2 linked regions of the Geobacter metallireducens GS-15 genome follow. The protein of the gene in region 1 binds, or shares a complex with, the protein of each later gene. Links are inferred from orthologs where the notes say so. Each region holds a gene or a part of one and is shown on either strand. Other genes may lie near its edges.

Region 1 (6,015 bases):
TGACAATGAAATACGAGTCACCGCTGCAATGCTGCTGTCCTCATTGACCAGCCTATACCCTTTCAGCCCTCTGACCAACCGCACAAAATCGTCCAAAGGCATTGAGTAGTCATCGGGCTCGGCAGCATCACCATCGTCTCGCTCCACCTTCGCCTTCGCAATGGCAATATCGTCCATGGGATAGTCTTGCTGGGTACTCAGCTCAACATCCTTATCGCCAGGCATTAACTTGGGAACCTTTCCCTCATCCTTGCGTGGTGTAGGAATGTAGTCCTTGTTCTCCCTTATGGCACGTGCATTACAGTTGGCGATGCTCACATGGTTCTGGAGGATCCTTCGGATGTAACGGCTGGAAGGATTGCTGGGTGCAAGGTTCTTCCCTGACTTTGCTGTCAAAGCCGGGAAAGTTTCCGTATCCCCATCAGGATCATCAATTTCATACGTTCGTCGATCAATAGTGATGCTGTCGAAAGGAAAGAGGCTGTCTTCTTCCAATACCTGGAACACAACAAAAGTCTTGCCACCTTCAGGATTGGTGGCAAGATGCCCTCTCGCCTTGATTGTTATTTCCTGGTTGACTGGAAAATCCACCTTGAGGCGTTGAAATTGACCACTATCGGCGTTAACGCTATTCCGAACCATTCTCATGCGACTACCCGCGAATCCATTAGCCAGAAATCGGACTATGCTCTTTGCGTCAGAATCCGCAGCGCCAGGTTTCATGGTGATCTTGGCGTGTAGGGTACTATCATCCAATGAATAGTCTTCGTGGAGGCGCTTTAGGTTTTGAGAAAAGACCGCCTCACGCAAGGAGGTGGATTTGAAATAGTAGACGCCTGCGAGAACTGCGCAAGGAATGACGATCTTCATATCGTCACAGTGAAATACCAGACACTGCTGGTTCTTGCAGATGGCCGAGTTATTTTTGGTAAAATCGCTCTGATAGCGCGTGCTGGTCAACGAAAGATCGTATTCTAAGTCAGTTAACGCGTCCTGGATCCGTACGATTTTATTATGCTCGGAGGAGTTGACAGTAAATTTACGGACGGTACCTAGCGCTGGTTCTTTGATCAGTTTCCTGCCCTTGGCGAAATAGGAGCCTACAGTGCAATACGAAAGGAGCTCAGGAGGGATGGTGTCGGCGAGATAATAACCGGTCTTGACGTTTTTAAACAGTAGCCTGATGAGGCAACGGGATGAACTTACGTTTAGGTTGAGGATCCAGACGAGTTGAAAGCGATTTCTGGGATCCTCGGACCTCATCTTTGGCAGGATGTATATTTTGTCGAGGTCAGCCGGCACGTTACCCCGCACCGGAGTTGTAGCAATAACTATTGAAATGTAGCGTTAACTTCTGAAAATGACAGTTCCCTCCGCCGATCAATCCCACATCCGAGATAGTGTGATGGGGTGACCTGAACGGGCGCTGCGCCACGAGCGCATTGTCCCGGTCAAGGAGCCCCATGACGCTGTAAACCTTGGTCGTTTCGATGGCCTCCTCGAAGGACATGCGGGGAAGGATGGTCGGAATCCGCCGGGAGAGCATGGTCTTGCCGGATCCCGGCGGACCAATCATAATGATATTGTGAGACCCGGCGGCCGCCACCTCCAGTGCCCGCTTGGCATGTTCCTGCCCCTTCACCTCGGAGAAGTCGTCGCCCGCGTCGGCGCTCCGTGCGAAGAACTCCTCCACGTCCACCCGGGACGGGTCGATGGACCGGTCGCCGTTGAGAAAATCCACTACTTCGGCCAGTTCCGATACGCCGACGACCTCGATACCCTCCACCACCGCTCCCTCGCGGGCGTTTTCCAGGGGAACCACGATGCCGCGCAGCCCCGCATTCCGGGCGGCCACGGCCACGGGGAGACAGCCGCGGACCGGTTTGACGCTCCCGTCCAGGGAGAGCTCGCCGAGGAGGAGGTACTCCTTGAGCCGCTCTCCCTTGACGACGCCGATGGCGGCCAGGATGCCGATGGAGATGGGGAGGTCAAAGGAGGCCCCCTCCTTCTTCAGGTCGGCGGGGGCCAGGTTGACGGTGATCTTGCGGGGGGGAAAATCGTAACCGGAGTTCTTGAGGGCTGATTTGACCCGGTCCTTGCTCTCCTTGACGGCGCCGTCAGGAAGCCCCACGGTGGCGAACTGGGGAAGTCCCTGGGCGATATCCACCTCCACGTCGACGATGACTGCGTCGATCCCGAGGAGAGCGCTGGAGAGGGCCTTGGCTAACATCAGGGGCCGTGGACCGGAGACAGGGTAGTGGCCGTGAGAAGAACCTGACCGATCATGACAAGAGAGTCTCCAGATATTTCTCGGCGTCCAGGGCCGCCATGCAGCCGGTGCCAGCCGAGGTTATGGCCTGCTTGTAGTACTGGTCCTGCACGTCGCCGGCGGCAAAGACGCCGGGGATGCTGGTGGCGGTGACGTTCCCCTCGCCGCCGCAGAGGGTGCGGATGTAGCCGTTGTCCATCTCCAGTTGCCCCTCAAAGAGCTGGGTGTTGGGAGCATGGCCAATGGCAATGAAGCAGCCGTGCACCGGGATATCCTTGGTGGAACCGCTGGTGTGGCGGATGCGGATGCCGGTGACCCCGGTGGCGTCCCCCAAAACCTCGTCCAGCACATGGTGCCATTCGATGGTAACATTACCCCCCTTGGTCTTTTCGATCAGACGGTCGGCGAGAATCTTCTCGGAGCGGAACTTGTCGCGCCGGTGAATGACCGTGACATGACTGGCGATGTTGGAAAGGTAGAGGGCCTCTTCCACGGCAGTGCTGCCGCCGCCGATGACCGCCACCGGCTTGCCGCGATAAAAAAAACCGTCGCAGGTGGCACAGGCCGAAACCCCTTTCCCCTTGAACGCGTCCTCCGACGGCAGCCCCAGGTATCTGGCGGTGGCACCGGTGGCAATGATGAGGGCGTCGCAGGTATAGATGCCATTGTCCCCCTCCAGGCGGAAGGGTCGCTCGCGAAGATTCGCCTTACCGATGTGGTCGAAGACCATGGTGGTATTGAAGCGCTCGGCGTGCTGGCGCATCCGCTCCATGAGGTCGGGTCCCTGGACGCCGTTTGGATCGCCGGGCCAGTTGTCCACCTCGGTGGTGGTCATCAACTGCCCCCCCTGCTGGAGTCCGGTGATGAGGGTCGGATTAAGGTTGGCGCGGGCGGCGTAGACGGCGGCGGTGTAGCCGGCAGGGCCGGAGCCGAGAATGATGAGGCGGTGATGGGTTGTTTCCATATTAGAATCCTCCAAAGACAGTCGCGCTACGATAGCAGCAACACTCCGGAAATGCAAGGGGGGAGCGGTTCTTTCCGTTTGACCCGCCAAAGGGGCATCTGCTACAGTGAACCCCTGACGGGAAGGGGGGACGAAGCCGACCATGCACGCCGAAACGCACCTTGACCAGAGCATCACCGGACGCTTCAAGTATGCCATCATCCTGACGACCTTCACCCTGGTGGCCGAGGTCGCGGGTGGGATCTGGACCAACTCCCTGGCCCTCCTGTCGGACGCGGCCCACGTCTTTCTCGACCTCTTCGCCCTGATCCTGTCGCTGGCGGCCATCAAGCTCGCCGGCTACCCCGCCTCCGACACCCGCACCTTCGGCTGGCACCGGACCGAGGTCTTCGCCTCTTTCATCAACGGCGCCACGGTCTTCCTCATGGCCATCGGCATCTTCTACGAGGCCTGGGAGCGGCTGCGCCACCCGGTGGAGGTCAAGAGCCTCCCGATGCTGGTCATCGCCGCGGTGGGCCTCGTCATGAACCTCGTCGCCGCCTCGGCCCTCCACAGCCACTCCCACGACGATCTGAACGTGCGCAGCGCCTTTCTCCACGTCATCGGCGACGCGGCCGCCTCGGTGGGGGTCATCATCGGCGGCGTCATCATGTACTACACCAGCTGGTACCTCCTGGACGCCATCATCTCCGCCGGGATCGGCTGCGTCATCTTCTGGGGGTCGTGGCGGGTGATCCGGGAGTCGTCCCACATCCTCATGGAGGGGGTCCCCCGGGGGATGAGCACCCGGGAAGTGGCCATTGCCATGCAGGAAGTGGAGGGGGTGAACACGGTCCACCACCTGAACATCTGGACCATCTGCTCCCACATCCTGGCCCTGTCGGCCCACGTGGATGTGGAGCCCGAGCACAAGGAGCGGCAGGCGGATGTGCTCAGGCGGCTCGAAGAGCTGCTCTTCGAGCGCTACCACATCTCCCACACCACCCTCCAGGCCGAGTGCACCCGGTGCGCGGAAACACCGCCGATCATAAAGGAGCTACGCCACCGCCCCCGCCACGGCCAGCACCACGACCATCACGGCCACGACCATGGGCACGGCCATGACCACCACGGGCACGACCACGACCACTGCCACCATGACCACTAGCAACCCCACGGAGAACCGATGCTCCCCTACACCCTGATCCAGGAAGCGTCAGACCGCCTCAAAAAGCGGGTCCGGCGCACCGAGCTGATCCACTCCCACCACTTCAGCGAGCGGTTCGGCTTCCCCCTTCTCTTCAAGTGCGAGAACCTCCAGCGGACCGGCGCCTTCAAGATCCGGGGAGCCCTCAACTTCATGACCTCCCAGCCCCGGGAGGCCCTGACAAAGGGGGTCATCACCGCCTCGGCCGGCAACCACGCCCAGGGGGTCGCCTTTTCCGCCGACCTCCTGGGGGCGCAGGCCACCGTCTTCATGCCCGAGAGCACCCCGCCCCAGAAGGTGCAGGCCACCAAGGAGTATGGCGCCGACGTAGTCCTCACCGGCAGGAACTTCGACGAGGCCTATGCCGCCGCAGTCCAGGCCCAGAAGGAGACCGGCGCCCTCTTCGTGCACCCCTTCGACGATCCCCTGGTCATGGCCGGCCAGGGTACCATCGGCCTCGAAATCCTCGATGAACTCCCCGACGTCTCAGCCATCCTGGTCCCCATCGGGGGAGGCGGGCTCATCGCCGGCATTGCCACGGCGGTAAAGGAGACTCACCCCCACGTGCGGATCATCGGCATCGAATCCAAGGCCGCACCCTCCATGCACTTCTCCCTCAAGAAGGGAAAGATCGTGGAGGCCCCCCTCACGGTTACCCTTGCCGACGGGATCGCCGTGAAGAAGGTGGGACGGAACACCTTCCCCATCATCCGGGAACTGGTGGACGACGTGGTGCTCGTGGAGGAAGAGGAGATCGCCCTGGCCATCGTGGGGCTCCTGGAGCGGACGAAACTCCTCGTGGAAGGGGCTGGAGCCGTGACCCTGGCGGCCCTTCTGAACGGCAAGGCGGGGAAACTGCCGGGGAAGACGGTCTGCGTCCTCTCCGGCGGAAACATCGACGTGAAGACCATTTCCACCGTGGTGGAGCGGGGCCTTGTGGCGGCGGGGCGCTATCTGAAGCTGCAGGTGGTGCTGGACGACATTCCCGGTTCCCTGGCGGGGCTGGCCACGGAGGTGGCTGCTGTCCGGGCCAACATCTTCCTCATCAACCACGAGCGCCGCTCCCTGGACCTTCCCCTCGGCAAGACCGAGGTCCTTCTGGAACTGGAGACCCGGGGCTACGAACACATCCAGGAGATCATCGGCCACCTGGGGCGACGGGGCTATGAGGTGGATGTCGTAAAATGAACTCCCTCGTGAGGGGAGCGCCGTTGCCCGGATCCACCAACTCCGGCCGCAGGAGGTCGGCGGCCGTGTCAACATCATGCCACACCGGCAGGAGCGCCGTGGCGATGCCGGCTGACTCAGCCCGGGCCAGGGACTGCTCCAGCACCTCCGGCGTTGACCAGGCGATCCCCTCGAAGAGCTCCCGGTGGAGCCGCTTCATGGCTAGGAGATAGTAGCCGCCATCCTCCGTGGGGCCGAAGACGGCATCCACCCGAGGATCATTCAACAGATCAAAGGCCTGTTCGATGTAGTCTGGCGGGAGATGGGGCGAATCGGTGCCGATGACCGCCGCCGAGTCGTACCCCTGGCCAAAGGTCCGGTCGAAGGCCGCCGCCAACCGCGCTCCCAACCCGTCCCCCTCCTGTGGAT
Region 2 (4,758 bases), 170 kb from region 1 along the record:
CAAGAAGCTCATCCTCGACGGTTCCCTTGAGAGGGCTGTCGGGATACTCCTTCATGAACTGGGACATGTACCGTGCCGCGTCCCGCTCGAACCCCGCCTTGAAATTGGCCCGGGCAAGCCAGAAGATGGCCATGTCGCGCAAGGGAGTGTCGGGGTATTTCTCAAGGACCGTCTTCATCCGCTCGATGGCGGTCTGGTAGTCCTTTTTCTGGTAGGCGTTGAAACCTGCGATGAATACCTGGGAATCGTCGGAGTTGACAGCATAGACGGGAGTGGAAAGGAGCGACGCGATTATGAGACATCCGGTCAGGCACCGGAAAGCGGCAGTGCGGAAATATTTCATAAAATCCACGGGCTTGACCTTTCCCTTCGTGAGGGCAAAGAAATTAAGGTAATTAGATTCAGTTACATAGCATCATAACACCCGCTTGTCAACGATGAATGCCGGCGCGAGGCCCCGTAACTACGCGAAAAACGGCCATACAAAACTTTGAATTCCGGGGTCCCGACCCTCTTTTCAACGGAGCCCTCACTCGGTATACTGGCCCCATGTTCGACAAATCTCGCCTGAACACCCTCCCCGAATCCCCCGGCGTCTACCTCATGAAAGGGTCAGACGGCACCATCCTCTACGTGGGGAAGGCCAAGAGCCTCAGGAAACGGGTTCGCTCCTACTTCGGCGCTGCCGGTGAATCCCGCTACCACATCCGGTTCCTCGTGGCCCGGGTGGCGGAAGTGGAGGTCATTGTCACCGACACCGAGAAAGAGGCTCTCATCCTCGAGAACACTCTCATCAAGAAGCATCGCCCCCGTTATAACCTGGACCTGCGGGACGACAAGACCTACTTCTCGCTCCGCATGGACATGAACGAGGAGTTCCCCCGACTCACCATCATCCGGAAGGTGCGCCAGGACGGAGCCCGCTATTTCGGCCCCTATTCATCGGCCGCTTCGGCCCGCGAAGCCCTTAAGCAGCTCTACCGGCTCTTTCCCCTGCGCCACTACCCCCTTGAAACCTGCCGCCGGCGCCGGCGCCCCTGCCTCTTCTACCAGCTTAGGCAGTGCTCGGCTCCGTGTCACGGCCTCATCTCACCCGAGGAATACCAGGGCCTCGTCCAGGGGGCCGCCCTCTTTCTGGACGGGAAGAACCGTGACCTTCTGAAGACCTACCGGGAACGGATGGCATCCGCGGCAGCGAACGAGCGCTACGAGGAGGCGGCCCGCTACCGGGACCTCATCCGCGCCATCGAGGTAACGGTGGAAAAACAGAAAATGGTGACCACGGGAGGAGATGCCGACGTTCTCGGCATACACCGGGAAGGGAGCTCCCTCTCCCTCGCCCTCCTCTTCATCAGGGGAGGGCGTCTCATCGGCAGCCGCAGCTACCTTCTCGCCTGGGAACTGGAGGACGAGGAGGCCGTTTCGTCATTCCTCAACGACTACTACAGCCGGGAGGTCTTCATCCCCGACGAGGTGCTTGTTCCGCTGCCCGTGGCCGACAGCGCGGCACTGGCGGAACTTCTCTCCGAGCGGCGGGGCAAGCGGACAAGCGTAGCGCACCCCCAACGGGGAACAAAGGCCGGTCTGGTCAAACTCGCGGGGAAGAACGCCGAGGCGGCCCTTCGGGAGAAGCAGAAACGGGAGGAAGGAGCGGAAGCGGTCCTGACGGAACTGAAGGAACGGCTCCACCTGCGGAACCTCCCCCGCTGCATCGAGTGCTATGACATATCGAACATCCAGGGGACCTACCCAGTGGGAAGCAGGGTCTCGTTCCGTGACGGCAAGGCGGACAAGGGAGGCTATCGCCACTACCGGATCAAGACGGTCGCCGGCGCCGACGACTTCGCCATGATGCACGAGGTCCTCTCACGCCGGTTCAGGGACAGCCCGGCCAAGGACGAACATCCCGACCTGATTGTGGTTGACGGCGGCATCGGACAGTTGAACATCCTGACCGCCGTTCTCCGGGAGTTGCAGGTGGAGGATGTGGATGCCGCCTCCTTGGCCAAGAGCCGGGTGGAACGGGACATGGCGGCGGAAGAGCTGACACGGAGCACCGAGCGGGTCTTCCTCCCGGGCCGCAAAAACCCGGTGATCCTCCGCCAGAACAGCGCGCCACTCCTCCTCCTGGCACGGATCCGCGACGAGGCCCACCGCTTCGCCATCACCTACCACCAGAAACTGCGGGGAAAAGACACCATCCGGTCGATCCTCGACACCATTCCAGGAATCGGGCCGAAACGGCGGAAGGAACTTCTGCGGCAATTCGGAAGCCTGCGGCGAATACGGGAAGCGAGTCGGGATGAGCTGGCCGCCACCCCGACCATTCCGCCGACCCTAGCCGAGAGCATCTGGAAATCTCTCCACGAAAACGACGAAGGCGACACCCCCTGAAAGGGATGCCGCCTTCGGGCGCTCCAGTGGAAACTCCCCCTATTTTTCGGCCAGGAGCTTCTTGATGAGGGTTTCCATGTTCTTGAGGGTGGCGTCCGAACCTCCCATGAACCTGTCGGCCACATTTCCCCTCTTGTCGATGACGTACACCGTGGGGAGGGACCGGAGACCGTAATCGGTCTGGACATCCTGGCCGGCAAGGGCCACGGGATAGACTATCCGCTTGCTGGCGATGAAGTCCTTGACTGCCCCCTCATCGCCATCGTCAAGCGAGAGCCCCAGGACCTGGAGTCCCTGCCTGCCGTACTTCCTGCTGATGCCATTCAGATGCGGAATAGCCTCTCTGCAGGGGGGGCACCAGGTGGCGAAAAAATCGATGACCAACACATACCCCTTGTAATTGGCGAGACTTATCTGCTGCCCGGAGGTGCTTACCACCTTGAGGGGCGGGGCAGGCTGCCCTTTCTGGGGGATGGCAAGCGACGGCGAGGCAACCGCCATCGTAAAACCGGCCGCCGCAACAAAAGCTCTCAAAACAGGGACTATCCGCATAAGAGGCACAACTCCTGAGTTAGTTCGAGCTAGAGCGCCTTCTTGATGAGGGCCTCAAGCTGAGCCTTGGGAACAGCCCCTACGACCTGGTCGACAACCTTGCCGTCCTTGAAGAGGATGACCGTAGGGATGCCGCGTACGCCATACTTGCCGGGGGTGCCGGGGTTGTCGTCCACGTTTACCTTGCCGACCTTCACCTTGCCGTCGTACTCGTCGGCAATGGCGTCGATGACCGGGGCGATGGCCTTGCAGGGGGCGCACCAGGTGGCCCAGAAATCCACAAGGACCGGAACGGTAGCCTTGAGCACATCGGTATCGAAGTTATCATCACTGAACGTCAGCACCTTTTCACTGGCCATGGAAGCCTCCTTGTCAAACAAATTGTACTTTTAGAATATAGACGAGCTTCCCCGAAACATCAAGGAGGAAAACGGCACCGTTTCCCCTCCCCTTGGCAATCGGCCTGAAATCTGGTACACACACATATCGTTACTTACCCTAGCGAAACTACCGGATTCCATGTCCCAATTCCCCGTAAACCTGAACCTTCGCGAGCGGAATGCCGTCATCGTCGGCGGCGGTGCCGTTGCCGCACGCAAGTGCCTTCTCCTTATGGAAGCGGGAGCGCGGGTCACCGTGATCGCTCCCCGCCTCGATCCCCGCCTGGAAGAACTTCGGAGGGAAGGCTGGATCATCTGCCACGCCCGCCAGTACGGGGAGGGGGACCTTGCAGATGCCTTTCTCGCCTTCGCAGCCACGGACAACCCCGCCGTGAACCTGCACGTGGCCAGGGACGCGGCTGCCCTCGGCATCCTTGTGGACATCACCGGTGCGCCGGAGCACGGAAGTTTTACAACTCCGGCGCACTTCCGCAGGGGAGATCTTCTGGTCGCCGTCTCCACGGGAGGGAAGAGCCCGGCCCTGGCTCAGAGCATCTGTAACGATCTGGCACAACGATTCGGCCCCGAATACGCTGAAACCGTTGCGATACTTGGCGCAGTCCGTGAAAAGCTGTTGACTGTCCGCGGCAACCGCACCTACAATAAGGCGGTTTTACGCACCCTTGCCGATGCCGACCTCCCCGGCCTGATCCGGCGGGGGGAATACGAAACGATCGACCGCCTCCTCGTGACCCACGCCGGCCCCGGTTTTACCCTGGCCTCGCTGGGAACGAGGACCGAGGACCCCGCATGAACGCCCTGTTCTTCAAACTGACCCTGGCCATCTACTTCGCAGCCACCATTGCCTACCTGGCTTACCTCGTCAAACCCCGGGAAGTACTCGGCAAGGTTTCCTGCTGGATTCTCTCGGCGGGGTTCGTGGCTCACTGTGCCTACACGGTCGACCGGTACCTGGAGGCGGGACACACTCCCATCACCAACCTCCACGAGTCCCTCTCCTTCTTCAGTCTTGCCGTTGTAGGCATCTACATCCTCTTCGAGCGGAAATACCGGATCTTCATCCTCGGCTCCTTCGTCACCCCTGTGGCATTCCTGCTCATGGCGGCCTCCACCGGCTTTCCCTCGGCCATCATGCCGTTGAATCCGGCCCTCAAGAGCAAATGGCTCATGGTCCACACGGTCATGGCGTTCCTGAGTTACGCCGCCTTCTCCGTTGCCTTTGGCGCCGCCATCATGTACCTGATCCAGCAGCATTTCCTCAAGAGCAAGAAGCTGGGCCCCATGTACCAGAAGCTTCCTTCCCTGGACATACTGGACGAGATCAACTATCGCTGCCTCACCATCGGGTTCCCGCTTCTCACCTTCGCCATCATCTCGGGTGCCATCTGGGCTGAATCCGCGTGGGGAACCT

The links. Proteins that work in one complex are often made in the same cells at the same time.
Region 2: the proteins of trxB (region 1) and trxA are in contact, whole or in part, in a crystal structure (PDB 1F6M), measured with the Escherichia coli proteins. The link is inferred for Geobacter metallireducens GS-15 from one-to-one orthologs.

What each region holds. Positions count from the first base shown.
Region 1 is NC_007517.1:3,466,304-3,472,318, forward strand. Bases 1,259-4,072 are described here. They hold trxB (thioredoxin-disulfide reductase), read right to left. Parts: upstream 3,234-4,072; coding sequence 2,283-3,233; downstream 1,259-2,282. Other genes in these bases: GMET_RS15375 (hypothetical protein), read right to left, coding at 1,259-1,302; GMET_RS15380 (YifB family Mg chelatase-like AAA ATPase), read right to left, coding at 1,304-2,230; GMET_RS15390 (cation diffusion facilitator family transporter), read left to right, coding at 3,376-4,072. In the rest of the region: more of GMET_RS15375, read right to left, coding at 1-1,258; more of GMET_RS15390, read left to right, coding at 4,073-4,380; ilvA (threonine ammonia-lyase), read left to right, coding at 4,399-5,607; GMET_RS15400 (TIGR04282 family arsenosugar biosynthesis glycosyltransferase), read right to left, coding at 5,558-6,015.
Region 2 is NC_007517.1:3,633,207-3,637,964, forward strand. Bases 1,641-4,316 are described here. They hold trxA (thioredoxin TrxA), read right to left. Parts: upstream 3,306-4,316; coding sequence 2,976-3,305; downstream 1,641-2,975. Other genes in these bases: uvrC (excinuclease ABC subunit UvrC), read left to right, coding at 1,641-2,394; GMET_RS16180 (TlpA family protein disulfide reductase), read right to left, coding at 2,434-2,946; GMET_RS16190 (precorrin-2 dehydrogenase/sirohydrochlorin ferrochelatase family protein), read left to right, coding at 3,466-4,140; ccsB (c-type cytochrome biogenesis protein CcsB), read left to right, coding at 4,137-4,316. In the rest of the region: GMET_RS16170 (tetratricopeptide repeat protein), read right to left, coding at 1-343; more of uvrC, read left to right, coding at 550-1,640; more of ccsB, read left to right, coding at 4,317-4,758. UniProt on the Escherichia coli protein: Participates in various redox reactions through the reversible oxidation of its active center dithiol to a disulfide and catalyzes dithiol-disulfide exchange reactions.